One region of the Marinomonas sp. CT5 genome, then DNA from elsewhere that is predicted to be linked to it. Evidence: predicted binding sites of a transcription regulator. Region 1 holds the regulator's gene; each other region holds the start of a gene.

What was found. The regulator LexA, encoded in region 1, represses DNA repair genes until DNA is damaged. The targets are predictions, from matches to a motif close to TACTGTNTANNTANACAGTA.
Region 2: a site for LexA is predicted at 2,193-2,212, ahead of C0J08_RS18325 (YebG family protein). Genes of this name have one in related genera too.
Region 3: a site for LexA is predicted at 2,236-2,255, ahead of umuD (translesion error-prone DNA polymerase V autoproteolytic subunit). Genes of this name have one in related genera too.

Annotation. Positions count from the first base shown of each region.
Region 1 is NZ_CP025572.1:2,246,384-2,254,625, reverse strand. It holds gene C0J08_RS10510 (NAD(P)H-dependent glycerol-3-phosphate dehydrogenase) at 1-920, opposite strand, end outside; gene C0J08_RS10505 (protein adenylyltransferase SelO) at 961-2,382, opposite strand; gene C0J08_RS10500 (DEAD/DEAH box helicase) at 2,409-3,743, opposite strand; gene dinG (ATP-dependent DNA helicase DinG) at 4,009-6,132, opposite strand; gene lexA (transcriptional repressor LexA) at 6,202-6,825, shown strand; gene C0J08_RS10485 (hypothetical protein) at 6,922-7,182, opposite strand; gene C0J08_RS10480 (DUF6586 family protein) at 7,185-7,652, opposite strand; gene topA (type I DNA topoisomerase) at 7,649-8,242, opposite strand, start outside.
Region 2 is NZ_CP025572.1:3,816,670-3,824,911, reverse strand. It holds gene C0J08_RS18340 (amino acid ABC transporter permease) at 1-629, shown strand, start outside; gene C0J08_RS18335 (amino acid ABC transporter ATP-binding protein) at 622-1,368, shown strand; gene C0J08_RS18330 (TIGR03643 family protein) at 1,442-1,702, shown strand; gene C0J08_RS18325 (YebG family protein) at 1,750-2,172, opposite strand; gene C0J08_RS18320 (mechanosensitive ion channel family protein) at 2,299-3,174, shown strand; gene C0J08_RS18315 (DUF1439 domain-containing protein) at 3,167-3,757, shown strand; gene C0J08_RS18310 (FKBP-type peptidyl-prolyl cis-trans isomerase) at 3,869-4,348, shown strand; gene C0J08_RS18305 (hypothetical protein) at 4,567-4,923, shown strand; gene C0J08_RS18300 (class II fumarate hydratase) at 4,939-6,315, shown strand; gene C0J08_RS18295 (aspartate/glutamate racemase family protein) at 6,411-7,103, opposite strand; gene C0J08_RS18290 (GNAT family N-acetyltransferase) at 7,219-7,674, opposite strand; gene C0J08_RS18285 (GNAT family N-acetyltransferase) at 7,817-8,242, shown strand, end outside.
Region 3 is NZ_CP025572.1:4,427,614-4,435,855, forward strand. It holds gene umuC (translesion error-prone DNA polymerase V subunit UmuC) at 504-1,775, opposite strand; gene umuD (translesion error-prone DNA polymerase V autoproteolytic subunit) at 1,775-2,221, opposite strand; gene C0J08_RS21060 (hypothetical protein) at 2,502-3,236, shown strand; gene C0J08_RS21065 (hypothetical protein) at 3,295-3,531, shown strand; gene C0J08_RS21070 (MbcA/ParS/Xre antitoxin family protein) at 3,573-4,010, opposite strand; gene C0J08_RS21075 (hypothetical protein) at 4,052-4,213, opposite strand; gene C0J08_RS21080 (hypothetical protein) at 4,592-5,683, shown strand; gene C0J08_RS21085 (hypothetical protein) at 5,736-6,371, shown strand; gene C0J08_RS21090 (hypothetical protein) at 6,522-7,154, shown strand; gene C0J08_RS21095 (hypothetical protein) at 7,298-7,495, shown strand; gene C0J08_RS21100 (hypothetical protein) at 7,748-7,915, shown strand; gene C0J08_RS21105 (helix-turn-helix domain-containing protein) at 8,071-8,242, opposite strand, start outside.

The DNA of each region.
Region 1 (8,242 bases):
TTAGACAAACCTTCTGCAAGTGGCATATACAAACCATTTTTATGGGCTTCATCCACAACCATTTTAAGAGTATTCACCCCTTCTGCAACCTCTCCAATCCCCCCTACCGCTTCAGTTAAATTCTGACCGGAACCGATAGCAAATCCTACTCGATAATTTCGACTTAAGGGTGAAGTACAAGTTGCGATTAAATCTCCCATACCTGCTAAACCAAGAAAAGTCATCGGGTTAGCTCCAAAATGCACGGCAAATCGGCTCATTTCAGCAAGACTTCTTGTCATAATCATCGACATGGTGTTTTCGCCAACATTCAGCGCTTTAGCTAGCCCACATACAATCGCATAAATATTCTTTAATGCACCAGCCAATTCCACACCCGTACTATCAGTATTTTCATATACTCGAAAAGTCGGCGATTTTAGCAACTCAATGACACGTTGACGCACATTATCGTCTGCACTGGCAATGACAGAACCAGTCATTTGCCCTGCAGCTATCTCTTTCGCTAAGTTTGGACCACTTAACACACCGATTTTTTGTGTTATGGGGTTTCGACGCAAAACATCACTCATAAGTTCAAAGCGATTTGGATTAAAACCTTTCGTCGTGCTGATTAAAATTTTATCGGCTGTTAATAATGGTTCAATGCGCTGAACAACCTGCTCGAACGATTTGGAGGGAATAGACACAAACACAGTATCGCTGTCACGAATTGCCTGTTCTAAATTACTGGTCGCCAACAACTCACGGTGCAAAGGTGCGTTCGGTAAATATCGACTATTCAACCCCGTTAAATTAATCTCTTCGACCTGTTCTTCATTGCGCATCCACTGGCTAACTTGGTGACCATTTTTAGCCATAATATTTGCTAAGGCCGTACCAAAACTACCACCACCCAACACACATACAGAATGCTTCATACTGACTATTTCTCTTTTAAAAATTATTGTCTTTAAAATACTAAGAAGAGCAACTAACTTCTAACGATTTAGCCCATTCTGGCGATCTTTGTGCTAGTTCGTTTGACTCTACATGTTCATCAAATGGATGGTTTAAAACATTCAACAAACGTCGAAACGGCAAATAATCACCTTGCTCTGCGGCCAAAATCACATCATGCGCTAAATAATTTCTTAATATAAATTTAGGATTAACGGCCAACATAGCGTCACTGACCTGAGACCAAGATAAGTTGTGCTTATTACGTGCCACTTCATAATTTTCAAGCCATACAGACAAGCGCTCACGATCAACCACCTCATCAAGCAAAAGATTAAAATCCCCTTGCTGATAATGACTTAATAAACGAAAGAATACCGTGTAATCCATTTTTTCCGCTTCCAGAATCGTAAATAGTTGTGGTAACAACACCTGCAGATCTTGCTCATCGTGCAAGCCTATTTTATTCATCATAAGCGAGTCATAGTGAGACTGCAGCTCCAGTTCATAGCGCTGCAAAATAGCAATCAACCGATCCCTTTCTAGATGCTTGGAAAAGCATCTCATCAAACAATTTAAATTCCATAAGCCAACACCCGGCTGTCGAGAAAACGCATAACGACCTTCATAATCAGAGTGATTGCATACCCAATTCGGCTGATACTCTTCCATAAAGCCGTATGGACCATAATCAATACTCTCTCCAGTAAAAGAAAAATTATCCGTATTCATAACACCATGCTGAAAACCAACGGCTTGCCATTGAGCAATCATTCGAGCGGTACGCTTTACCACCTCAATTAACATACTTTCTATAGGTGAATCTGTGTCTAAACAATCTGGATAATAATGCTCAAGGCAATAATCAATGAGCTGGTCCAACTCAGCATGCTTGCCCTGATAAAAAAAGTATTCAAAATGACCAAAACGAATATGCCCTTGCGCCACTCTAAGCAACATAGCTCCTGGTTCTGGTGTTTCTCGATACACGGCCTCACGGCTATCATATAACGCCAAAGCACGTGAAGAAGGGATAGACAAAGCCGCCATTGCTTCACTGGCCAAATATTCACGTATACATGAACGCAAAACAGCACGACCATCACCACGGCGAGAATAAGGCGTCGGTCCAGCTCCTTTCATATGCAAGTCATACAAAAGCCCGTCTTGACCACGAACCTCACCTAAAAGAATCCCCCTGCCATCGCCCAATTGAGGCGAGAAACCACCAAATTGATGGCCCGCATAAACCATACTTAGACTGGAAGAAAGAGGCTCTTCACCACTTAAGATACGCTTGGTATCATTAGATTTAATATCAATAGACAGAAAGGCAGCAAGAGACTGATTAAACTCAACCAGCCGCTGCTCAAGAAGTGGTTGGATAAGGCCCTTCGAATAAAAGGCCTCACCCAAGTTTGCAAAATGGTGCTCTAAATACATATTATCTCACTTAAAAAGTAAGCGTTTTATAGAGAGCTATCAACCATGTATTCACAGCGAATACTCTCACCTACGACCCTTTCAATTTCAGGAATCATGAAAGCATCATCTTCACTTGCAAAACTTACCGATTTTCCAGTTTCGCCACCGCGACCAGTTCGACCAATGCGGTGCACGTAATCCTCAGGATCTTCTGGTAGTGAATAATTAACAACTAACTCGACGTTATCTACGTGGATACCTCGACCAGCAACATCCGTTGCCACGAGTACTTGGATAGCGCCATCTTTAAAGTTCTTTAATGTTTTTACGCGCTTATCTTGGGCGACTTCACCTGATAAAATCGCACAATTGATATTAGCTTTACGTAAACGTTCGTACAAATCACGAGTTTCATCACGACGATTTGCAAAAATAATAGTACGCTGACCACCATTCTTTTCAATCAATTGCTGCAATACTGGCCACTTTTGATCCGCTTCAACAGTATAGATAACCTGATCGATATTTTGATTCGTCGCTTCCTTTGGAACAACCGACACTTCTTTCGGGAAATAAGTCCATTGCTGAGCCAATGCTTGAATATCTTTTGGAAAGGTCGCACTAAACAACATTGTTTGCCTTGTTTCTTTATGCGGAGTCATGCGAATAATACTTTTCACATCAGGAATAAAGCCCATAGACAACATACGGTCAGCTTCATCCAATACTAAACACTCTACTTTGCCCAGCTGCACTTTACGACTACGAGCAAAATCTAACAGTCGTCCTGGAGTAGCAACCAAAATATCAACATTTTCAGTTGCTAGGGCGATCTTTTGCTTTTCGTAACTTAAACCTCCAACTAAGGTCACTACGTTCAAATGACAATTTGATGTTAGTTTGACTGCTTCATCGGCGATTTGTATTGCCAACTCACGCGTCGGTGCAATAATTAAACCTCGGGCAAAATTATTGGCTCGCTTTTCTTCCAAAGGGTAATCAAGAAAATCACTGATCATGGCTATCAAAAAAGCCGCTGTTTTCCCTGTCCCTGTTTGAGCCTGACCAATTATATCGTAACCCAACAAAGTCGTTGGTAACGTTTCGGCCTGGATCTCACTGCAATATTCAAAGCCCATTTCGGCAATAGACTTAATAACTCGGTCAGGAAGGTTCAAATCATGGAAGCGCATCTTGCCTTCAACTTCAGCAACCGGAAAGTCTTCTATAGACCAAACCTTAGCGTTTGTATTCTCAGTGGCCTTAGCTTCAGGACGTGATTGAGCATCATCATTATTTTTTGGACGCTTATTAGGGCGACGAGTACGCTTAGGTTTTGTAGTGATTTCTGCTGGAGCTTCTTGAGTTTGTTTTTCCATATTGGAATCTATACGCTTCTATTGTGATTTGAGGTTAATAATCTGAGCAAGGAGTGTACCTAATTGGTAAAGCTTTATCACCCCTTGCTTCCGCTTTGTTAAGCCTAGGAAGGATACGAATAAGTTCTCTTTCTTGAGGGCGAATAAAAATTCGTTATTGAAAGAGAGTGCAGGCTTTTGGGTTATGCCCTACTATTTTTTCAGAATAACGTTTTATTTAACCACTTCTCTGAAAGATTGAGGATTAATAAACCTACCTCCCTGACTACTGATACTTATAAGGAGGTAAACTATTAATCAATTGAGATCCATAACGCTTTGTTTTTAAACGTTTATCTAAAATATGTATTTCACCAGAATCTTTTTCGCTTCTCAATAACCGCCCAGTTGCTTGCACCAAACGCAACGAAGCATCTGGAATAGTAATTTCCATGAATGGATTGCCACCACGTTTCTGAATCCATTCAGCCAGCGTCGCTTCAACCGGATCATCCGGTACAGCAAATGGAATTTTAGCGATATACACACAAGTTAAATAATTGCCAGGTAAATCCACGCCTTCAGCAAAGCTTGCTAAGCCAAGCAATAAGCTTCCTTTTCCATCATCAATACGAGACTTGTGTGAGTCCAAAATAACACGCTTAGACTGCTCACCTTGCATCAAAAGTATTTCCTGCAATCCTGCTGAAACGGACTGGGCCACCTCTTCCATCTGTCGACGAGAAGAGAATAACACCAAGCTTCCTTTCTCCGTATTCACATGCTCATCTAAATAGGCAACAATTTCAGCAGTGTGCTGATCAACCCGATTGGGTTCATGCTCCATATCCGGTACGACCAACAGACCATTTTCTTGAAAATTAAAGGGACTCATAACTCGTAAATATTCGCTTTCCCTAGGCACCCCTGATCGCATATTAAAACGGTGGAATTGATTCAGCGCTGTCAATGTCGCGGAAGTCACCACCGCACCAAAACACTTATCCCACAACTGCTGCCTTAAAGTATTCGCAGCTAGGATAGGAGATCCTCCAAGTTCAATGTCTTGTTCCATTCCTTGACCAGACAAAATCAACCAGCGTGCATTAGGCGGATAATTTTGGTCATCGACAGTTGAATACAAACGCCACAAACCAATACAAACCTCTAAACGTCCAAGAATCACCCCAAGTATTGGCTGCCAGGTTTCAGCGGTCTCCGCGGTCACTCCCATTCCTTCGTTTTGCTTGGTCTTTTTACATTCTTCTTGAATACTTTCAATACTGTTAAATAGTTTTTGATACGTTGTTTGTAGACTGTAAGCAAGCTGACGCAATTCATCTGGAATAAGCCCGAACTCAAACCTATGCTGATTATTCTCTTGATCCAGTCCTAAACCTTGGATGTAAGGCGCCAAACCCTGCTGCGCATACTGGATAAAGTTGACAATATTCTGTATTTGCTGAGGAATCTTAAGTAATAACTGCCCAGTTACACTTACGGCATCAGTAAGTTCCTGCTTTAAATTCACCAAATTTTTTTCTAATTGACGCAACCAAGTAATACTTTGCTGTAAACGAACTTCATGACGAAAATGCCCTATTGCCTTATCTGGAAGGTGATGCCCCTCATCAAAAACATAAATTGTTTCTTTAGGCGGTGTAAGTATTGCCCCTCCACCCAAAGACAAATCAGCCAACACCAAATCATGGTTAGCAACAATCACATCCGCTACTTCGATTTCAGCACGGGCTTTAAAGAATGGGCAAGCTGAATAGTTTGCACAATTACGGTTAGTACATTGCTGATGATCTGTGGTTAAACGACGCCAATCTTGATCACGAACCACCCCGGACCAATTATCTTTATCGCCATCCCACTCCCCTTTTGACAGAGCAACATCCATTTCTTGATATAAAACGGTATTAACATCATCAGAATGCAAGTGTTGTTCAAACAGACCGGCAAACATATCGTCCATAGCTTGCTCTTCAGAACTCAAAAAACTCTCAAGATTGTTCAAACACAAATAACGCCCTCGCCCCTTCGCGAGCGTATATTTAAAGCTCAACTCAGTATGCTCGAGCAGATCCGGCAATTCTTTGTGTAAAATTTGCTCTTGTAGCGCCACCGTAGCGGTTGAAATGATTAATTTGAGGCCACGTGCTTTAGCGATAGGAATTGCTGCAAGACAATAAGACAAGGTTTTTCCTGTCCCCGTACCGGCTTCAATAACAGCAACATGTTTTTCTTCAAGTCGCTCACCTTCCGAGCCTTGTTTAATATTACCTAAAGTACGAGCAATCGCACCAATCATTTGGCGCTGTCCAGCCCTTGGTTTATGGGACTTCGCATCCAAAGAGGCTCGATATGCAAGTTGAATTTGTGTTTTTAGTTCGTCTGAAAGCATTTATATCATTGAGTATAGTTAGGAATGCTGTATATAATAACAGTAACTGTATAAACAACCAGATACCCTATGATTAAATTAACCAAAAGACAATCTGACGTTCTAGAAACCATTCGCGATTTTATTAGTGAAACTGGTTTTCCACCCACTCGAGCAGAAATTGCACGCAGGCTTGGATTTAAATCTCCCAATGCAGCAGAAGAGCACCTTAAAGCCCTTTGTAAAAAAGGCGCTATAGAGATGCTATCTGGCGCCTCTCGTGGCATTCGCCTTATTGATATGGCCTCTAATGATGAATCAAAAGACGACCTAGGTTTACCCGTTATTGGCAAAGTTGCAGCAGGGTACCCTATTTTAGCCCAAGAAAACATTCATTCTCATGTCGGCATACCTGCCAGTATGTTTTCCCCCCATGCTGACTACTTCTTGTCTGTCTCGGGAACCAGCATGAAAGATATTGGCATAATGGAAGGCGATTTACTCGCCGTTCATAAAACCACCACGGTACGGAATGGCCAAATTGTGGTTGCACGAATAGGCGATGAAGTCACAGTGAAACGATTCGAGCAAAAAGGCAGCATCGTCCGTCTAATCCCTGAAAATGAAGAATTTGATGACATTATTGTCAATTTAGAAAGTGAAGACTTTGCCATCGAAGGTTTATCAGTAGGGGTAATTAGACAAGGTATTTGATTAGATTAACCCTTATCAAATATTGTAAAAATTAAAGGCGAAGCATGAGCTTCGCCTTTAATTTAACTTCCTTATACACCTTTCGATCTCACACCCTTAATGTAAAATTTTAGGACGGTAGTCATCAAGATACTCTGATTCGTCTTCAAGAAAGGCTTCATCTGAATATACATAATCAATACCCGCATGAAACATACATTTCGCCATTTCAAAATAACGATCTTTTAAATAAGACCGAGTGTCATCGGAAATTTTAAGCGTTGCCAATGGCACTGTTTCCTCACCATCTTCACTGGCCGGACGCAGCACGATATCGCCGTTATCAAGCTCAACAATTTCTAGGTAGGATTCTTTCATATTCAATACTCTGATGACTCTTCTCTAAAACGTAATACTAATTCGACTAGCTTGGTCAAATAGAAACTCACTGACGCCCCAGCGTCATCTCCACGACCGATTAAATCATCGGCTTGAACCATAGACATTGAAGCGCGACACTCATACTGAACCAAATAAGCCTGGTTCAATAGAAAGCACCAAGAATCCTGCCGAGAAAGCAAATCATCTAACTCACCTAACACTGGCACAGCCATTTGCTTTTTTTCAGATTCAGCCAATAACTTAGCCACTTCCAGAGAGCCAGATAAAGAATAGGCAGCGGAGACTTCTTTCAATAGCCCATTCAACGCACTTCTTAATTGGAAAATAGCCGAACTTTCAAGGCCAACCTTCAGCCATGCTTCATTACAATCCTGACTTTGCTGTATAAAGCGTCTTGCCGTATCCAACTTTTGATTGGTTAGGCTAGCTAAACTGGCACTGGTCATTTCTTTTTACCTTCCTCAATCACCCATTTAGAACCAACATAAAAGGCTTTCCAGCCAGTTGGCTTACCTTCTTCGTTTTCCGTCATAACATATTGCTCTTTTGTTTTACGGCTATAACGAATAATCGTTGGGCGACCTTCGGAATCCTTTACTGGAGCATTCGCAAAGAAGTGATACTTAGAATCTATCTGATCCATATAAGGCAATAATTCTTTGACAAGAGGCGCTCTAGTTTCTCGTTTGCGTGGAAACTGACTCGCCGCTAGGAACAGCCCTGTTGCGCCATCACGAAGAACATAATGATCTTCTACTTTTTGACAAGCTAGATCGGGCATAGGCACAGGGTCCATCTTTGGTGGAGCCGCCTCTCCATTCTTCAGCAACTTACGAGTATTTTTACATTCCTCATTCGTGCAACCAAAGTACTTACCAAAACGCCCTGTTTTTAATTGCATTTCTGAACCACACTTATCACATTCAAGCGTTGGCCCATCGTAACCTTTTATTTTAAAAGTCCCATGTTCGACTTCAAAGCCAGAACAAGATGGATTGTTACCACATACGTGAAGCTTGCGATGCTCATCCATTAA
Region 2 (8,242 bases), 1.6 Mb from region 1:
ATTGGAACATTGGCCCGCTTACTTGGGGGCTACTGATGACATTACAGTTGTCTGTCGTATCCCTCGCTTTTGCTGTGGTGATTGGCTTGTTTACGGGCTTAGCGCGAATATCGAACAACCCTGTGCTGCGCTATTTGTCTGTAACCTACATCGAGTTAATTCGTGGTACGCCGTTACTTGTGCAGATTTTTATCTTTTACTTTTTCATTGGTACCGTGTTGAATCTTGACCGATTTACCGCTGGGGTGGCCGCTTTATCTGTTTTTACAGGGGCTTATATTGCTGAAATTGTGCGATCTGGCATTCAGTCAATCAGTCCAGGGCAAATGGAAGCCGCACGAAGCTTAGGCATGAATTACGTACAAGCGATGGTTAATGTTATTTTGCCGCAGGCTTTCAAGCGAACCTTGCCTCCAATGGCTGGGCAGTTTATTAATCTCATTAAAGACTCATCATTAGTGTCGGTTATTTCGATTACTGATTTAACCAAAGCAGGTCGTGAAGTGGTGAGTTCTACCTTTGCTCCCTTTGAAGTGTGGTTTGCTGTTGCACTGATGTATTTAGTATTAACAGGCGCTTTGTCTTGGGCTGTTCAGCGTCTTGAAAAGAGGTTATCTGCCAGTGACTAATTTGACCGATAAGAGCATTATTCAAGCTCGTAATATTGAAAAAATCTATTCGAATGGTTGTCATGCTTTAAAAAATGTCTCACTTGATGTGAATCGTGGTGAAGTGGTGGTGATCATTGGCCCGAGTGGCTCTGGTAAGTCAACCTTCCTACGCACTTTGAATCAATTGGAAAGCATTTCTGGTGGCACCATTCATATTGATAAAGTGAGCCTGACAGATCGTAAAACGAATATTAATAAAGTGCGTGAAGAAGTCGGCATGGTATTTCAGTCTTTCAACTTATTTCCGCACAAGACGGCACTTGGCAATGTGGCTTTATCGCCTATTAAGGTAAAGAAAAAGCCGCGTGATGTTGCAGAGCAAGAAGGCCGGGAATTGCTTGAAAAAGTCGGTCTGGCTGAGCGAATGAGTCACTATCCATCACGTTTATCTGGAGGTCAGCAGCAGCGTGTCGCTATCGCACGTGCGTTGGCCATGCACCCTAAAATTATGTTATTTGATGAGCCAACCAGTGCGCTTGATCCCGAAATGGTGGGGGAAGTATTGGACGTAATGAAGCGCCTTGCGAGCGATGGCATGACCATGGTGGTTGTAACTCATGAAATGGGGTTCGCGCGTGAAGTGGCTGATCGTGTGGTGTTCATGGAAGATGGTGAGTTAGTGTTTGAAGAAAGCCCTGAGCGCTTTTTTAGTTCTGACAATCCGCGGCTTCAGCGCTTTCTTGGTCAAGTCTTGTAACGATACAAGCGTTGATCTTTTTGTTGAAATATGACGTATAAGATCCTTTATCGTAACGAATTAAGGGGCTCTTGTGACGACTGATACTTCACGGATTATCGAAATGGCTTGGGAAGATCGTACTCTATTCGAAGCCATTCAAATGCTTTATGGGTTATCAGAGTCTGATGTGATTTTGTTGATGCGGGCGAATCTTAAGCCAAAATCGTTTCGAAATTGGCGAGCACGAGTTTCTGGCCGTGTTAGTAAGCATTTGGCATTGCGTAACCCCGAAATCTCTCGTGGATACTGCAAGACACAATATAAAATACGTGCCAACAAAGGCCAAAAGTAGTCGTGTTTCGCTGAACTTTCATCAAACTCAGATCAAGTGATGTCGCATTACGCGGCATCACTCTCACGGTAATCGGTTAGCTCGTCATCAAACACAACTGTGCTTTCATCTTCCTCGTAAACCATATCTTCATCAGGCTCAATCACTAAGTCTTCTAGCGTTTTTTTTGCAGATGGCTCTGTTAAGTCAAGTTGAGCGCTACTGTTTTTGCTATTGGTTTTTTTCGCTTTTTGGGGGCTTTTCTTTTTGTTGCCTAAAATATTCAACAGAGAATCTTTATTTTCTGCTAAATACATAGAAAGCGCTTCTTTTTGGCTATGGTCTCCAGCTAATTCGCTTTGATCTAAGATTTCATACAGTGATTCTGCGGTCTCTAGCAATTTATCGTACGCATCGGCTTCTGTTTTGGAAGTGAATGTCATTTTTTCGATTCCATCGCGTTCTACAACATATTTTATAATTACAGGCATAATCCACCTCGTGAAAATAATACTGTATAAATATACAGTTGTTTTTCAATCTTTGTCTAGTGCTTTTTGTTTGTTGATCTTCATAATGATTGTTAAAGTGGCGGTCTTGATAAAGGAAACACTGCTATGCCTGTCGATTTTTCCCAATTAGATATTTCCATTCTGATGGATCATGTTGAGATTGTTTTAACAGTCGCTTGGATTTTATTGTCTTACATTGTTCGACGTTACACTAAGCGCGCCATTCGACTTAATCAAAAGATAGAACACGATAAAAAACGTCAAAGAATTAATGCCGCCGATAACATATTTAATCTGCTTTTGGTTGTCGGTATGGTTCTGATTTGGTCATCGGAACTGCAGAATATTGCTATTTCGATTGCTGCTTTTATGGTGGCTTTGGTTATCGCGACAAAAGAGTTTATCGCTTGTATCGTGGGGGCTTTTTATCGAGCAAGTACACGTCCTTACCAAGTGGGAGACTGGATACGTATTGCTAATTATGAAGGGGAAGTAACGGACAGTGATTGGCTTTCAACGACATTATTTGAAGTTGACTTGAAGGGCGGGAGCTATACATATACTGGTCGTACGACAGTAGTTCCTAATAGTGTTTTGTTATTACATACCGTACAAAATTTAAATTATATGCGTCGATATGTTACCCATACTTTTTCTATCTCTCGAGCGGTTGATGATGTAAATCTGTTTACTATAAAAGAACAGATTCTTGATAAAATTCGTCAATATAGTGAGCACTTTCATGAAGTTGCTATTCGCTATAACAGTCTGATAGAAAAGCGGTTGGATATCAAAATTTCTGGCCCAGAGCCGCGAGTCAGAATAACTACTACACCTGAAGGGTTTAATGTTTTTACAGTGTCTCTTTTTTGTCCCACCGATGAAGCTGTTGAAATAGAACAAAAAGTTACTGAGGATTTTATGCGATTTTGGTATGAAAGACGGGACATGAGTAATAGTGGAGCGACAAAAAATGCTTAAGTTTACTCGCCCTATTGTGACCCTATTATTGATAACTACATCTGTATTATTGGCAGGTTGTAACAGTTTTCGTGTTAGCGAGGAGGATGTTAATAAAGAAGTTGCAAAACAATTGGCTCAACCACAAGAAAATCATATCCAGCTTACCTTAGATGGTAATACGCTGAATCTAGACTTTGTGGTGACGTCTGCACATATCGATTTTACGGAACGCGATGGTGGCTTAGTATTGGTTGATTTGATTGGTAAAATGACTGGTACGTTAAGCGCATTCGGCCAAGCATTTTCTTTAACGACTAAAGTAAACCCTTCCTTTGAATCTGGTGTGCGAATTGAAGAGGATCGCTTGTACTTAGTAGCACCCAAAATTACGAAAATCGAGGTGGAAGGCTCGAGTTTTAACGATAAAATGCTGCGCTCTACTTTGGGTTCTTTGCATGATGATTTTGAAATTGCCTTGGTTAAGTATTTCGATCAGCATCCTGTATACGTGTTGAACCATTCTCCGTTTGAGAAAACCGCTGCGTTTTTAGTAAAAGACATTATTGTTAAAGAAGGCTCCTTAGAGCTTTCTATTTTTTAATAAAAGGGGCTCTAGGTAAGTTGCACCATAATCACTATAATGCCCCGATATTATCTAAGCGGATACACTAAGTATCAGTGCTTAATTATTGATTAAAAATGAGGAAACAGCATGTCGATTGCAGACAATCAAGTCGTTCAATTTCACTATACTTTGCGTCATGGCGAAGATTTGATCGAAACCTCTGCGGGTAAAGATCCAGCGGCTTACTTACATGGCCACGGCAACGTTATTCCAGGGCTTGAAAAAGCTATGGAAGGTAAAGAAGTTGGTGATGAGTTCGAAGTCACTGTGCCTTGTGCCGATGCTTACGGTGAACGCCATGAAGATCGTCAGCAGCAAGTGCCGGTAAAACATTTGCAAGGGGCAAAACGCTGGAAAGCGGGCATGGTTGCTATGGTGCAAACGGACAAAGGTATGCGTCAGGTAACGGTGGTAAAAGTTGGCTTAAAACACGCTACTGTGGACTTAAATCACCCATTGTCTGGTAAAGACCTAACGTTCAATATTCAAATTGTTGACTCTCGTGAAGCAACGAACGATGAAATTGCTCACGGACATGCACACGGTGTCGGTGGTCATCACCACTAAGAGCCAAGCTCATTAGGTATTGCTTCATAAAGCCCTTGTTATGGAAGACGTAACAGGGGCTTTTGTATTTTTGGATTTGGCAATGTCATGACTTCTGTCAACCTAAACTTTGGAAAGAGTAAATTTTAATAGGAATCGTTATCAATAGCTTGACAGATGCTGTCTTACTACACATTATTGATAATAGTTATCATTTGTATTCTTTAGAGGTTGACGAGATGAGTCATTATTTGGTGCCATTTTCAGTACTTGAGCAAACTATTCAGGGTGGACAGTGTGCAGATTCTCCAGAAGTGCTCTATCACTACTTAAATTTAACAGAAGAGTATGCCGAGCGACTAAGTATTACCGATGCAACTTTATTGTATCAAAGAGTGTTTAACGTATTGCTGGATACGGTTTGTGATACCAGTGTCGCGACTCACTGGCGTCAAACCTGTCTAGACAAGGTGTATTTGCCTTTATCACACCTAAAGCGTTTAATTGTAACGTATCAAGATGCTAAGAATTATTTCAAGATGGAGCATAACTTGCGAGTTCTGAGTCATTACTTTATTTCTTCTTTTGAACAATAAGGAATTCTTATACTTATGAAAACGCGTATTGAAAAAGACAGTATGGGGGAGTTAGAAGTCCCAGCAAAAGCCCTTTACGGAGCCCAAACTCAACGGGCCATAAACAACTTTCCTATTAGCGATGAACCTCTTCCTGAAGCCTTTATTCGTTCTCTTATCTTAATAAAATCCGCCGCCGCTCGCGCTAATAAATCCCTTGAATGCCTAACGCCTGAAATGTCTGAAGCCATTCAAGCGGCTTGTGATGAGTTACTAGATTCTGAAGACCTTATGCAGCATTTTCCTGTGGATGTTTATCAAACGGGGTCAGGCACGAGTTCGAACATGAATGCGAATGAAGTCATTGCAACATTAGCAAGTTCGCATCTTGGTGACACGGTGAATCCTAATGATCATGTGAACTATGGTCAAAGCAGTAATGACGTTATTCCTAGCGCGATTCATGTGAGTGCAACATTAGAATTAACCGGCCATTTATTACCCGCTTTAGTGCATTTGAAAGACACCATTATTGAAAAAGGCGATGCTTTGGCGGGTTATACCAAAACTGGTCGCACCCATTTAATGGATGCCATGCCAGTTCGGTTAGACCAAACTTTTCATGCTTGGGCCGCTCAGCTGCAAGACCATATCGATAACTTAACTTATCTGGAGAACAAAACGACTCAATTGGCGCAGGGTGGTACTGCGGTAGGTACGGGCATTAATGCGCATCCAGAGTTTGCTGAGGCATTTGCCAGAGAATTATCGGACTTAACCAATGTGACTTTTAGCAAGGGAGAGAACTTTTTCGCACTGATAGGATCTCAAGATACAGCCGTTGCTTTATCTGGTCAGCTAAAAGCGGTTGCCGTGACCTATATGAAAATTGCCAATGATCTGCGTTGGATGAATTCTGGTCCATTGGCTGGCTTGGGAGAAATTTCATTGCAAGCCTTACAACCAGGCTCTTCTATTATGCCAGGTAAAGTGAACCCTGTGATTCCAGAAGCCACAGCCATGGTCGCAGCACAAGTGATTGGCAATGACGCGGCGATTACCATTGGTGGACAATCTGGGAATTTTGAACTAAATGTTATGCTTCCTATGATTGCTAAGAATTTACTGAACAGTATTAAGTTATTGGCGAATAGTGGACAAGTATTGGCGGATAACGCGATAGCAACACTAACGGTTAATGAAGACAAACTAAACCAAGCCTTACATCGCAACCCTATTTTGGTCACGGCACTTAATCCGATTATTGGTTATGGAAAAGCGGCTGAAATTGCCAAAAAAGCGTACAAAGAAGGTCGTCCAGTAGTGGATGTGGCAGAAGAGGAAACCGAGTTAGATAGAGAAGCGCTATTGGCTTTGTTAGATCCTGCCAAGCTCACACATGGCGGAATTTAACCGAGAACAGATAAGGTTTCGTTATTTGGTTGTTTCCCTTACCAAATAACGAAAAACGAGCCAGCGCTTGCGCTGGCTTTTTTATGCTTAGTTACTTATCCTAATGCTTCATCCACAGCCGCTTTAGCATGAATGTAGGTAGTATCAAATAAAGGCACTGACACATGTTCTTGCTGTAATAACAGTGTGATTTCAGTACAGCCTTCGATGACGGCTTCTGCGCCGCTTGCTTGGAGTCGATTGACGATATCGATATAGATTTTTCTAGATTCTGGGAGAATGTTTCCAAGACATAATTCATCGTAAATAATTCGATGTATCTCGTCCCTGTCTTGCTTTTGTGGCGTGATAACCTCTAGACCGTATTGCTCTTCTAGTCGTTTAATATAGAAGTCTTCTTCCATGGAATAGCGAGTACCAATAAAGCCAACTTTCTGATGCTTTTTCTTAACGAGTTCTTGGGCTGTTGCATCAGCAATATGCAATAAAGGAATCTGTATGGCATTTTGAACATGATCGGCCACCTTGTGCATGGTATTGGTGGCGATAAGAATGAAGTCTGCTTGGGCTTGTTCCAAACGTTTAGCTTCTGCGGTAAGTATTTCTCCTAGTTGCGTCCAATCGCCTAGATGTTGCAGGCGTTCAATTTCAGCAAAGTTGACGCTGGATAAAATAATTTTCGCTGAATGCAGCCCGCCCAGCTTTTGTTTAGTCATCTCATTAATATTTTGGTAGTACAAAGCAGACGATTCCCAACTCATCCCACCAATAATGCCGATTGTTTTCATACTCGAATCCTTTGTCTCTCATTCTGAATACATAAAGTCTAACGAGCTTGTTCAATGGCTGTAATGTACAGATGATGAAATAAGTGAAGCGGACTGTAATGCAGCCATGGCCTTTTTACAGGCTACGAGTCATAAATACGCTATGAGGATCCAGCTTATAATCGGCAAAAGGACCGCACTCGATAAAGTCATGTTTTGTATACAGCTTTCTGGCTGGTGCAAAGAAGTCATGTGACCCAGTTTCTAGGCTTATTTTGCTAAGACCTTTCTGTTTTGCGGCTTCAAGAATATGGCTAAGCAGGGTAGAAGCAACGCCTTTGTTGCGAGCGGCGCTGGTGGTGCGCATAGATTTAATTTCACCATGGGTGTCATCATGAGCTTTAAGTGCGCCACAGCCGAGTAATTGGCTATTTTTCCACACTGTCCAAAAGGTAATATTCGGTTTTTTTAATTCCTCTAAATCCAAAGCAAAAACACATTCTGGCGGGGATGTTGCAAACATGTCTTCAAGGTGTTCTGTGAGCAGTTGTTTGATTTCTGGGCCTGATAAGTCGTCGATTCTGATGTCCATTTGGTGTGATATCCTTGCCAAAATAGAGGGATTAAAGGAAATAGATAAGCAAGTATCGTACCTTAATGAATCCCCAAAAAAGCGTCAACATTAAGTGTATACTGACAGTTAACTAGCACCCAAAACAGGAAGCAAATAGGCTATGACAATTTCGTTTCAATTACGTCCCGCAAATAGGAATGATGCTGAGCGTTTGTTGGTGTGGCGTAATGATCCACAAACTCGACAAGCTTCTCATCATGGGGAGGTTATTAGTTTAGAAGCGCATATGGCATGGTTAGAAAAATCACTAAAAAGTCCAGATCAGAGACGCTTGTGGGTCGCTGAAATGAATGGCAAAGCGGTCGGTACTTGCCGAGCGGATCGCGTGGAAAATGCGTGGGAGTTATCTTGGACGGTGGCACCAGAATCACGCGGGCAAGGGGTTGCTCATCAAATGCTGTCTCAATTAATGCCTCTCTTTAATGAACCGCTATCAGCACAGGTAAAAATAGGCAATATCGCGTCAGTGAAAGTGGCGGAGCGAGTGGGCTTTGTCCTAGATAAACAAGAGCAGGGCGTGTTGTTT
Region 3 (8,242 bases), 2.2 Mb from region 1:
CAAAAAATGATTCATCACTCTTCTAATACACCAATTATATGCAATTATATTTTTTCTTATAAATTATATGTTTTCTTATAATTGGCCACTTTCCTCTAGAGGTATGACATAAAACAACAAAGCTTCATCTTCTAAAAATTAATAATGCAATTGATTTTTAAGGTTTTTTATTGAAACTGAGTTGTGGGTTCTTATAGCAACCCAATGCTTTTAGCATAAAACTATTTATGCTCAATCAAGTATTCAAGCATATTTGAAGTAGTTGCTGCCAATGAGGAGGAAGCACTGAGCCTAAAGGCTCAAGCAGAGATTCCAAGTTGAAACCGTAATACCATCTAGCATAACTCTTGCGTGTCCATCAGATAAGTCCCAACGCTCCTGTGGACATTGTTCCAATAGCTATAAGTCAACCGTTGCGATTATCTTGTCTGCTGGCACTTTACTGGCATAATCTTTGGCTCCTTCATCGTTCATTGAACACCTCGCCATCACTATTGTTTGAATCAATACACTTTGGGTAACTCATCCCACCTGGTCGTATAGGCTGGCGATAGGTGTTCGCGTTTCATTGACCATTGAGGTGACACGCCTTGCGAGGCGAAGAAGACGTTGCCTAGGCCGCTGTGATTGATTTTGTCCACGACGTTCATTAGGGCTTTTGAGTTGATTTTTGTATTGTCGGCTCGGAATAAATCTTGTTGGAATGCACCATGTTCGTAGAAATCGGCGAGCATTACACCGCCTTTGGCGTAGCGATAACCTGCACGATAGATGCGACGAAACAGCACGTCGGCCACTTCTAATAAGTCTCGCGTGTCGTCAGTTGGGTTGGGGAGTTCTGCAGACAGGGTTTTCGAATATTGCGGTTCGTTTGGAATAAAGGGACTGGTGCGAAGGAACACACTCACCACGCGGCAAAGGCGTTTTTCACCGCGTAGTTTCTCGGCAGCTCTGGTTGTGTACTTAGCGATCGCTTCCCGTAGTTCTTGTTTGTCTGTCACCTTATGACCAAATGACCGACTGCAAATGATTTGCTGTTTAGTTGGCCTGACTAATTCCAAATCCAAACACGACACCCCATTCAACTCTCGAATAGTTCGCTCCAACACCACAGAAAACTCACTTCGAATCGATTTAGGGTCAGCATTCGCCAGATCCAACGCTGTGTTGATTCCCCTCGCCTTTAGCTTTGCCGTGGTACGACGGCCAACACCCCATACGTCACTCACATCCAACAAAGCCAACAAGCGCTTTTGTCTGTCTGGGTCCATCAAATCTACCACCGAACCAGTGGCTGGGTATTTCTTCGCCGCATGGTTGGCCAATTTCGCTAGCGTCTTGGTGGGCGCGATGCCCACGCCTACCGTAATGCCCGTCCATTGATCGACCTTGGCCTTTACTCGTTTGCCAAACGCTAGCAAATCCGTCACGTGATCAACACCGGTTAAATCCATAAAGGCTTCATCAATGGAATACACTTCCAGCCGTGGCGCTTCCTCTTCTAAGATGGTCATCACCCGATTCGACAAATCCGCATACAGCGCATAGTTCGACGAAAAGCAGACAATGCCGTGCTTTTTTATCTCGTCCTGAACCTGAAACATCGGCACGCCCATCTTAATCCCCAGCTCCTTTACCTCTTTAGAACGCGCGACAATACAACCATCGTTATTCGACAACACCGCAACAGGCGTGTGTTTCAAATCTGGCCGAAACAGCTTCTCGCAGCTGGCGTAGAAATTATTGCAATCGACCAAGGCAAAGACCGTCTTCATCAACCGCGCTCGTACTTACGAACCACACCCGTTACCACGCCGAAGATTTCCAGCTCAGACTCTTCGGTAATATGAATGGCTTTGTAGGCTTTGTTCTTCGGACGAAGTAACACATTAGGTTGAAGCTCCAATGTCTTCACCGTCATTTCCCCATGAATACAGGCAATCACAATATCCCCATGACGCGCGGTTAATGAACGATCCACCACCAACACATCACCCGAATGAATGCCTACATCGATCATCGAATCTCCCTGAGCACGGACGTAAAACGTCGCGTTCGGGTGAGCGACACAGAACTCATTTAAGTCTAAAGATTTTTCAACAAAGTCCTGAGCGGGCGAAGGAAAACCCGCCGATACCGAATCCACATACAAAGGGATTCGCACACTATTGGCCGCGATAAACGCCGCCGACTCAGACACACCAAGATAAGTCACACGCATGATCAACACCAAAATACTGTATGTATATACAGTATAGTTTTAAGCAACGCGAATGACCAAGTGAATTTTTGCAGAAGATCGAGCTTTAGGCTTTTACACTAAGAATTATACACGGAGGGAGGATGTTCAAAGGCAACAGTCAATATTTGCATCTGACACTAATTACTTGCTAATTACTTTCTACTCGACACTCCTTATTGTAGAAACTTTAGTTGTTTGGAATACTCGCTCACTGGCAGTATACTGACGAGAATATAAAGTTAGTAACAGGAAGATTTTAGTGGCCAAGCTCATGAGCAACTCAGCATACCGCCTTCATCAGATACTAAAAAAAGGGATGGAGCATGGTAACAACGAAAAGACTAAAGACGTTTGGAAATCAATACTTGGAATCGATGATGACTTTAATATTTTCAGCAAAATATGTGCAGTTCAATCATTAATTGATGAGACTGTTCGTACTTTTGAAATTCACGACCCTGAAAATTATAAAGAGTATCTCGCTTGGCTTCCTCAGATTGAAAATGCATTCAATAAGCAGGATCTTTCTGGTAATTGGCAAACATTCAGAAGCGCAGTAAGCTCCTCAACACTATCTATGCTGTTTACTTCAGCAAGCGCATTAAATGGCTTCACTGGATATACTAAAGTATCAAATGAGGATTTATCATTACTACGTGAGAAAACAAATAAACTAATGGATGAAATAAAACTGTCTGACTTAGACAATGATGTTCAATTATTTATTCTGAATCATTTGTATTCTATTTTAAAAGCTCTCGATGATTATCAAATAAAAGGACCAGACTACCTTATCGAAAAAATCGAAAGGGCTACCGGAAGCACAACCCTAAAGCTTCACAAAGAAAAAATACCAAAGGAAAACCTAAAATCTTTTATGAATTACCTCATAAATACTGCAACGATTGTCGGCCTTTGTAATGGTTTAAGTGATTTCGCGGGATTAGAAAGTCCTACTGAGTTATTAAAACTAGCATTCGACCAAGAGACATAAATCAACACTTGGGTCCTTAGTTTTAGCGAACTCAAATACAACCTCATAAATGCTTTACATGAATCAATTTACATTCCCCCTACCAGCTTCGGCGTTCGATGGTTTGGTCGACCCATGCGGGGTTGGTTTGGATCATGTTCATGATGTCGGCGGCGGGTACGACGGCGATGCTTTCTGTTATGCCAAGGATTTGGCGATGTCGTTGATGAGTTTAAGCTTTTCATCGTCTTGTATGGTGGCCGGTAAGCTTTGTTGGATGGTTTCTAGGGGTGAGCTTGGACAAATTGCAAATTAAACGTGGGAGAAATAGGCATTTTTGATGAGACAATCGCTTCATTACACATACTCCCCAAATTCCATTCTTCGAAGTACTTGCCGCACAACTTCACGGCCAGCGTGTAAATCGAGCATGTTAACGGGAATCTCCCCTCCAAGGGCAGGAATAGACGAACGCATCCATTCTTTTGCCAAATCTAATGATCCATAAATTTTTGCAGCCTGAATATAAACTCGTAGCAGGTCAATCAGATTATCTGTCTCAGCAGAAGATAAGCGTTTGGTTTGATAACTCTTACTAAGATTTGAAGTGGTACCGATTGACCGAGCAATCAACTCTTTTTCCCCTATCAAATCAGTAATCGCCTTCAATCGATCACCACTAACTCTCGATCGAACAATCGAAAAATACCCAATTGGCGACATAATATCTACATCGGGAAATAGATCGTTGATAGAATCAAGAGAAAATCTTTTTACGCCTCTAAGCGATTTCATGGGCCATCCGCTATTTCTGCTATCATGTTGAAGGCCATAGCCTACTGGCTATTATTCAATTGAGCTTCCAAAAAGTCTTGCAGCTCTTCAATTCTTTCTGCTATCAGATGCTGCTCCTCAAAAGGGATTTTAGAAAGATCCTCAAAGGTAATCGATTTAACAGCAAGAAGAAGCTTTAGACAAAAGTAATTATGAGTAGTCATTTTTTCAATCCTTGAATAAATTCTAAACAATGGCAATCGCCCATCCATAGGCGGCATCTACCTTTTAGGTAGGTTTATATTAAATGTTGTAGAACCCTAACTCCAGCCCTTATCTCAGTATCCTATACGGCGGGCACTACAAATAATTTTTAAAAATAGTCTTAACTTTCAATAATGTAGAACAATTTTATAAAAAAATCTAATTTCTTTGATTGTTTCTAGATGTTTAACCTTAACGGGTGTCTAGTAAATAAAGCTGGGGAAGTCCACAGAACACGAATGGTAGTATCGACTGATGTTTCGATATAAATAACTAATGAATTGTCATTTTCTTGATGGTAACTTACATCAATTCTAGAATTGATATGTGTGGTTAAAATGAAAGGTATCATAAGCGACGCAAAAATCTCAGATTTTAGAGATTTAGTTAATTCTAACTCAAAGTTCGTTTATCAGATCTACAAAGACAAAGGCGGTAAAAACCTCTTTAACCTCGTTTGCTCTTGTATGGATTGGATCAGCGTTTCAGTGCGACACTTAGAGAATGCGCCGGAGCTTGATTCCAACATAGACGTAAAGTGTATGCAGGTCTATTCCCTCATATCATCTATTGACCTAGTCTCAGCGTCAGTAACCCAACTTCATAGAGTTTTTGTGAATGAACAAACAGAACCCTTCAAGGGTGAGAAGAAGAGTTTTGTTAAGCGTCTATTTGAGCATGAAGATGACAACACCTACTTTAAGACGCTAAGAGCCTGCTTTGGAGCTCACCCCGTCTCGTTGAATCAACTTAACTCGAGACGCTTTGCTAGTTGGCCGTTCAAGAGCCATTTAAACAATGCTGATTTAACAGTTCACTTATACAGCAGAGAAATTGGTGAGGAAGACTTAACTCTGAATCTCTACGTAAGTGAGTTGTTGAAATTTCTCACAACTCGCTATGACTATCTTGAAGTGATTGCTGAAACGGTTCAGGGCTTGTTTGAAGAGTATCAGACAGAACTTTCTAAGCAGACTATTGAAAATAAATCTGACCCTCTAGAACAGCTCTACGTTCTAAGAGCTGAATCAGAAAAGCGGTTGGATAATAACTATTACAACGGTGAGATTGACGACCTGATTATGATATTTGAAGCAAGAGTGACTGATGCTACGCTTTTGCATCTGGCTGATTCGTATAAAGAATCACTCTTACCTACGATAGAGGAAATTAAGACCAATCTACAATCAATGAGCATCGTTGATTTGGAAGCTGATTCTGATGTGAAAAGTAGTTCAAACTTTGGTAGAGAGTTAGGTTATGAACTGCCAAAGTTCTATACTTGGATTCATTCGGGTAAATATGATCCGCTTCTCGATTACTACTTTGAAAGATTCAATACCGTTACTAAGGGTAAGTTTAAGTTCAGTCAAGGTGATGACATTAAACTGACTTTTCTTAAAGCAAAACTGATGTTAGCTACGAAATAATACTAAACTGTTTATTATAATAAATTTTATATATAGACAAGGAGAAGTGTATATGGGGTACAATTTTGAAAGTTGGAAAAATAGAATTGCCGAAAGATCAGACCTTACAACCAAACTAATACACCTCACAAAACCCTCAACAATTGATGGTAAGAAAAAAACATCATTAGAAAACCTTCAAAACATCATAACTACAAGACAGATTTTTCCCAGCAATACCTCAAGTGGCTTTATTAATGGAAGCCGAGAAGCTGTCTGCTTCCAAGATGCACCATTATATGCTGCTTGCCAAAACACTTACTTCGAACAGAAAGTTAGAACAGAAACTAAGAGCAAAAAAGTTCGATACATTCCGATAGGAATTATGTTTGATAAGAGCTATGTTTTTAAAAAAGGTGGCAGACCAGTAATATATGAAGAAACGAAGGTAGCCAAAAAATTTCTTCCCGAAACAGAATGGTGGCGAATTGTAAATTTTGACCTGTCTGACGAAGATAAAATAATAGACTGGACTCATGAAAGAGAATGGCGATGCCCTGATCAGTTTAAATTTTCACTAAACCAAGTGAGTTTAATTTTTGTGAAATCAAGTGATTATCAGAAATTTGTTCATTGGGATAACGAACAAAAGACCCCAATTCTACATAAAATTAGAGGCATAACTGTTATGTCTGACTTACTTTTTTAAGTCAAAGGAATGATAGCCAGCTATCTGATAAAACTTCACATTCATAAACAGAACGGACTTAATTAAGTGAATATATTTTGCAGAATAAACAAAACTGAAGTGAACTCAGATCAGCTCAAAGAGCAGATCACTGAGGATCTTTATGCAAAGATGAAAGATAACAAAGTATATGATGAAGAACGCGAAGTAAAAATGCTATCGACTGTTGAGTTCAAAAGTCAAGGTTATGCTTCTTTTTATAATACAACACTTGAAAAAGATAAAAGTGTTCTAACCCTTTCTGTTGCTGGAATTGGGTTCCTAGTGACAATGTTACAAATCTCAGAAAAAGTAACTTTCATTAACCTGAGTTTATTTTTTCTAGCTGCATTCACATTTTTAATATCCATTTTTTGTATCATTACAATTTTTCAAAAAAATGCCAGCTACATTACTAATATGGTAAATGAGCAATGGACAGAAACTGAAAAGCAAGAGAAAGTCTTAGAACGTCTTGATAAAATAGCCATATATTCTTTTATTTCTGCTATTATCTTATCTGTAGCACTCGGATTTTCAATATCAATCAACAAGTTGGAGTTTCAAAATATGTCAGATAAAAAGCATGAACAACTTACAAAAGAAATGGTTACCATTGAGAGTTATAATGGAATGGCTGATATCGGTAAAAGTGTATCAGGAGCATCCCAAATGAACCCATCCTCCTCTCAGGACACTCAAGCTCAGCAACAAGCCCCCAAGCAAACAAATACAGGTTCTGGTGCCTCAGCAATGAAGCCTTAACGTTAGTAAAAAGCCTCGCTACCCCAGCGCTTTGTGCATCTATTAATCTATTCTCAAAAATAGGTGCATGTAGCGTTTATCCAGTAAGTCCAATTTGCGATTACTAAACCTTCTTATATGACTAAAGCAAAAGGAACCATAAAATGAGCGCAAATGAAAAGGATTCTATTTCAGCCAAAATGGTAGATGCCAACCTCGTAGATTTTGACAGTTTTGAGCGCGCGCTAAAAAGACGTAAGACAATCAGTGAACTCGAACTAGGAATTAATAGCTTTGCAGGAGCAGCGTCTTTGGATCCATCAAAGAAAAAACAGCCTAAACAGAACCCTCCCAAAAAATAATGATACATAACTGCTTTAAATAGTATTTTCTGCTATACACTCAACCCTTTGAGCATCTGTTATCAACAATGGGTGCGCATGTAGCGTTTGTCCAGTACGTTCCGTTCTTGCCTGAGTAGCACTTCCCCTATTAACCGGTCGATACACATTTTTGCCTGCAGTCGCGGGCGAGTTTGCGTATGTCGTGTGGCTGGTGAATTTGATGTTATCGTTATCACTGAGGCTTTGATACCAAGTGTGGTAATGGGTTTCATGTCTTATTTAAGAGCTACGCTTTGGCATGCTGTTGATTTGTTACATGGCGTGTTGGGTGATGAGCAAGCGGAGCTCGGTGCCGTTTTGGTGTTATCTAGCAGTACATACCATTCCAACTCGCTGGACGAAAAGTGTTTCCATTCGGCAAGGCTAGTTTCGCCCTAGCGAGTCGCGTGGAACAGTTTCGCATAAAAAAGGTACGCCAATTTGTTGCTTCTTGTTGAAAAAGCTTCAATTAACCATGTCATATGAATAATAGAGAGATAATCATCGAAATCTCACTTAACTTAGAAAGAACATCATAGACAGCAGCTGAATTCTCAATCGGGGATCAGTATTTTCGTCGAGATATCCATCGACGCAGCGATATCCCATAGAGCTTTTAACGTAACATTGACTTCACCTCGCTCTATTCTTCCCATATAACTGCGGTCTATCTTAGATTTTGCCGCTAAAGCTTCTTGAGAGATACCTCGCGCTTTACGTTGACTC